2 regions of the Agromyces rhizosphaerae genome follow, and region 2 is predicted to be linked to the other one. Evidence: predicted binding sites of a transcription regulator. Region 2 holds the regulator's gene; the other holds the start of a gene.
What was found. Region 2 encodes HspR, which represses chaperone genes until heat shock. Its sites were predicted from a motif close to AAGTTGAGTCNNNNNGACTCAACTT; they were not measured.
Positions count from the first base shown of each region.

Region 1: the regulator HspR is predicted to act here: its motif matches at 872-896, upstream of QMG39_RS03355 (ATP-dependent Clp protease ATP-binding subunit).

Region 1 covers NZ_BSDP01000001.1:707,841-710,291, reverse strand. Annotated here, with positions in the region: gene QMG39_RS03360 (ComEC/Rec2 family competence protein) at 1-797, shown strand, start outside; gene QMG39_RS03355 (ATP-dependent Clp protease ATP-binding subunit) at 915-2,451, shown strand, end outside.
Region 2 covers NZ_BSDP01000001.1:1,749,770-1,752,220, reverse strand. Annotated here, with positions in the region: gene QMG39_RS08220 (type III polyketide synthase) at 1-201, opposite strand, end outside; gene QMG39_RS08215 (class I SAM-dependent methyltransferase) at 244-1,365, opposite strand; gene QMG39_RS08210 (heat shock protein transcriptional repressor HspR) at 1,388-1,807, opposite strand; gene QMG39_RS08205 (DnaJ C-terminal domain-containing protein) at 1,835-2,451, opposite strand, start outside.

The sequences.
Region 1 (2,451 bases), 1.0 Mb from region 2:
TTGCTGCAGTGAAGACTGACGAGGACATTGAGGCTCAGGTTGGTTCATCCGTTCGCGACGAGATCAGAGGAGTGATGGAAGAGGTCGCGTCCAGAGGGCGCTTTCCCGACGGTCGAGCGCCCTGGCTTGAGGCTGTTCAGCAACGAACCGTCTGGCAACGGCGTAGCTCCGCGGGCGCCGCCGACGTCGACGTGGTAGCTCTCTCGCCCTCCGACATAGCGGTCGCAAAGGCAAGGGCAAACGTTGCCGCAGGAGCGGGCTCCGTGCAGGAACGGAAGCGGCTATCGGCAGGTGATCCCAACGAATACTCGGTGGCTCTTTGGCTAGAGGTTGGTGACATTCGAGTTCTTCTTGGCGCCGACCTGACGATTGGGCCCGTCGGGTCTGGCTGGCAAGCCGTTGCTGACTCCCACCAGCCGAACGGGAAGGCGTCCTTGTTCAAAGTGCCTCACCATGGGTCACCCAACGCGCACCATGAAGCCACTTGGGACGACCTGCTCACCGAATCTGTGACGTCAGTAGTAGCCCCCTTCCGGCTTGGAGTGAATCCAAGGCCGAATGAAGAGGACGTAGCGCGCATAGTCGCGCGGTCGGATCGGGCGTTTGCTACGGCGAAGACCAAGTCTCCTGTCCCGTCGAAGGAGACGAAGCGCACGCGGGCCGCGCTGGCGGAGGTCGCACAGAACGTCAGAGAGGCCTACGGGAAAGTTGGTCAGGTCCGGGCGCGCAAGAGGTCCGGTGAGGGCCGGTGGCGCGTTGAGTTGCTTGCGCCGGCCCATGAGCTGCCGCTGGCCTAAGGTCCGTCTGCCACCACTGGGCGCCCTCGACAGGGTTGACTCGAGCAAGGAATACCTGTCCCGACGCTGCGTTGAACTTGAGTACACCACACTCAAGTTTGCACAGGAGGACCCCAGGTGCCCAACGACTTCAACCCCGAGACCGGCGGCAACTCGTTCGATGAGTTCCTCGCCCGGTACCTCGCGGGCGAGCAGGCGCGGCAGGCACGGTCGATCGACCTCAGCCGCTTCCTGACCGCGCGCACGCAGGGCATTCTGCAGCGCGCCGGACGCTTCGCGCTCGGGCGCGGGCAGACCGAGCTCGACGCGCTGCACGTGCTGCGCGTCATCGTCGACGATGAGACCGTCGCGCAGGCGATCGGGCGCGTCGGCGTCGACCCCGAGACCATCGTCAGGGCGACCGAGGCGCGGCTGCCCGCGGCATCCGTCACCGCCGACGTCGACGCGGCCAACATCACCCAGTCCGCGCAGCGGGCGCTGTTCCACGCCTACCAGGTGGCGCGCTCCAACGGATCGACCTACATCGAGCCCGAGCACCTCTTCTTCGCGCTCGTCATCAACACGGATGCCCCCGCGGGCCAGGTGCTCGCGCGCGCCGGTGTCACGGCCGAGGCGCTCACCCAGGGCGTGCGCGAGACGGTCGCGCCCGACGGGCAGCCGACTGCGGAGGGCGGCAGCTCAGAGGCATCCGCCACCCCCACCCTCGACAGGTTCGGCACCGACCTGACGGCGCTCGCGCTCGACGGCGGGCTCGACCCGGTCATCGGGCGAGCGAACGAGATCGAGCAGACCGTCGAGATCCTCAGCCGCCGCACGAAGAACAACCCCGTGCTGATCGGCGAGGCGGGCGTCGGCAAGACCGCGATCGTCGAGGGGCTCGCCCAGGCGATCGTCGCGGGCGACGTGCCCGAGCAGCTGCTCGGCAAGCGCGTCGTCGCCGTCGACCTGCCCGCCATGGTCGCCGGCACGCGCTACCGCGGCGACTTCGAGGAGCGGCTCACGAAGCTCATGGAGGAGATCGCGTCGCAGAAGGGCGAGCTCATCGTCTTCATCGACGAGGTGCACACCGTCGTCGGCGCCGGCGGCCCCGGTGACGGCAGCGGCATGGATGCGGGCAACATCCTGAAGCCCCGCCTCGCGCGCGGCGACCTGCACCTCATCGGCGCCACCACGCTCAGCGAGTACCGCACCATCGAGAAGGACCACGCGCTCGAGCGGCGGTTCCAGCCGGTGCGCGTCGGCGAGCCGTCTGTGGAGGACGCGATCCTCATTCTCCAGGGGCTGAAGCCCGCGTACGAGGAGCACCACGGCGTCGAGTACACGGATGCCGCGCTGCGCGCAGCCGTCGAACTCGGCCACCGCTACCTCACCGATCGTGTGCTGCCCGACAAGGCCATCGACCTGATCGACCAGGCCGGCGCGCGGCTGCGGCTGCGCCTCGGCGCGAAGGTCGACGTATCGGCGCTGGTCTCGCGGCTCGGCGAGCTCGAGGCCGACAAGAACCACGCCGTGCAGGCCGAGGACTACGAGGCCGCCTCGCGGATTCGCGACGAGATCGGCCGCGTGCAGGGCCGGCTCGACGAGGTGACGTCGGGGGAGGCATCCGCTCGCCGTGCCTCTGGCGACGCCGTCATCGACGAGCCCGAGATCGCGG
Region 2 (2,451 bases):
CACGTCGGGGCGGAACTCGTTCGTCAGCTCCGCGATCGCGGTGTGCCGGGTCTCGATGCCCGACACGTCGAACGAGGTGCCGACGATGCGCTGGGCGAGCCGGTTGAGGCCGGGCTGCGCGGCGAACACGTCGCGCACCTCGTTCTGGATGAGCACAGTGGGAGGGACCGCCGTCTGCAACCCCCGAAGCGTCACGGTCATGCCTCACCTTAGGCACGCCCGGCCCCGTCCGGGTAGGGGTGCTCAGGGTCGGGTCGATGCCGTGACGGTGAACTTCGGCGTGCGGGCGAGCTGGCGCGTCGGGCCGACGAGCCGCTCGAGGGCGTGGCGGTAGCGCAGGTGCGAGTTCCAGACGGCGACGAGCGTGCCCCCGGGCGCGAGGGCGCGGCCCGCGTCTGCGAAGAGGCGCTCGGCGAGCGCGGTCGTGACCGCGGCCCCGGAGTGGAAGGGCGGGTTCAGCACGACCAGCCGGGCGCTCGCGTCGGGCACGGTCTCCAGTCCGTCGGCGCGCTCCGCCGTGACGCGGTCGGCGACGCCGTTCGCCGCCGCGGTCTCGCGGGCCGAGGCGACGGCGGCGGCCGACTGGTCGAGGGCGCGCACGCGGGCCCGTGGCATCCGCTCGGCCAGCCAGGCCGCGATCACCCCGCTACCGCAGGCCAGGTCGATCGCCTCCTCGGCGGCCGAGGCGTCGACCACCTCGCCGAGGTGCGCGAGCAGCGCGCGCGTGCCGATGTCGACGCCGCTGCCCGCGAAGACGCCGCCGTGTGCGACGACGGTCAGGCCGAGCTCGGCATCGCGGGCGTGCGCGGGCCACGGCGACGGCCCGGCCGGCCGGATCGGCCCGCGGGCGATGAGCACGCGCGACTTCTGCCGGGCGTGGCTGACGTCCAGCCTGTTGAAGTGCCGGCGCAGCACGTCGTTCATGGCGAGGGCCATGTGCTTGATGCGTCCGCCGGCGACGACCACGACGTCGTCGGCCGCGTGCCCGGCGACGACGCCGGCGATCTCGTCGAGCGCGTCGAGCGAGCGGGGCAGCCGCAGCAGCACCAGGCGGGCGGATGCCACGAGGCGCGCGTCGAGCGCCACGATCCGCACCGCGTCGGCGAGGCCCGCACGCGCGGCGTTGGCCGCGATGGCGCGCTCCCCGAGCAGCGCGTCCTGGTGCACGCGCACGCCGCGCGCTCCGCGATCGACGGCTCCCAGGGCGAGTGCGCCGTGCGTGTCGCCGATGACGACGACCTCGCCGTCGCCCACGGTCGCGAGCAGCGCGTCCGCCTCGTCGAGGATCAGCCGGTCGGCCGCGTCCCACGCCCGCAGCCCCTCGCCCTCGGTGTCGGGCGCGCGCCGCAGCGCATCGAAGTCCACGCCTGCAGGCTACCCGGGCGCGTCAGCTGCGCTGGTCGAGCGGGCGCCAGACGACCACCTGGTTCTGCCGGCGCACGCGCGTGCCGGTCTTGAGCGAGATGACCTCGCCCTCCGAGCTCGACGCGAACACGCGGGAGCCCGGACGGTTCAGCATCTCGTCGGCGAGCGCCCCCTCGAGCTCGCGCACGCGCTCCTCGAGGTGCGCGACGCGGTTCTCGAGCTGCAGCACGCGGCGGATGCCCTCGAGGCTCACGCCCTCGCCCGACAACGCCGCGATCTCGCGCAGCTGCACAACATCGCGCATCGAGTAGCGGCGGGACTTGCCGGGCGTGCGCGACGGCGAGACGAGCCCGAGCCGGTCGTACTGGCGCAGCGTCTGCGGGTGCATGCCCGCGAGCTCGGCCGCGACGGAGATCACGAACATGGGGCTCTTCTCGTCCATCACGCGCTCCTCCCGTGGCTCGGCAGCCTACTGCCTGGCGCGCGCCAGCAGGTCGGCGCGCGGGTTCTCGTCGGGCACCAGGTCGCGGAACTCCTTGAGCGCGGCCTCGGCCTCGCCCGACAGGTGCGACGGCACCGCGACCTGCACGACCGCGAGCAGGTCGCCCGTGCCCTTCTTGGTCTCGACGCCGCGGCCCTTGACGCGCAGCACGCGTCCGCTCGGCGTGCCCGGCGCCACGCGCAGCTTCACGGGGTCGCCACCGAGCGTGGGCACCTCGATGGTCGCGCCGAGCGCGGCCTCCGCGAACGTGACCGGCACGTTCACGCGCAGGTTCAGCCCGTCGCGCTCGAACACCGGGTGCTTGCGCACCTCGACGGTCAGTACGATGTCGCCGGGCTCGCCGCCGTCGGGCGAGGGCCGGCCCTTGCCGCGCACCTTGATCTTCTGCCCGTCGGCGACGCCCGCCGGGATGCGCACGGTGATCGGCTTGCCGCCGTCGGCGTGCAGCGTGACCTGGTCGCCGCGCGTCGCGGTCACGAAGTCGAGCGTCGTCGTCGCGGTGATGTCGGCGCCGCGGCTCGGCCCACCGTACCCGCGGTAGCCGCCCGAGGGCTGGCCGAACCGACCGCTGCCGAACATGCCGC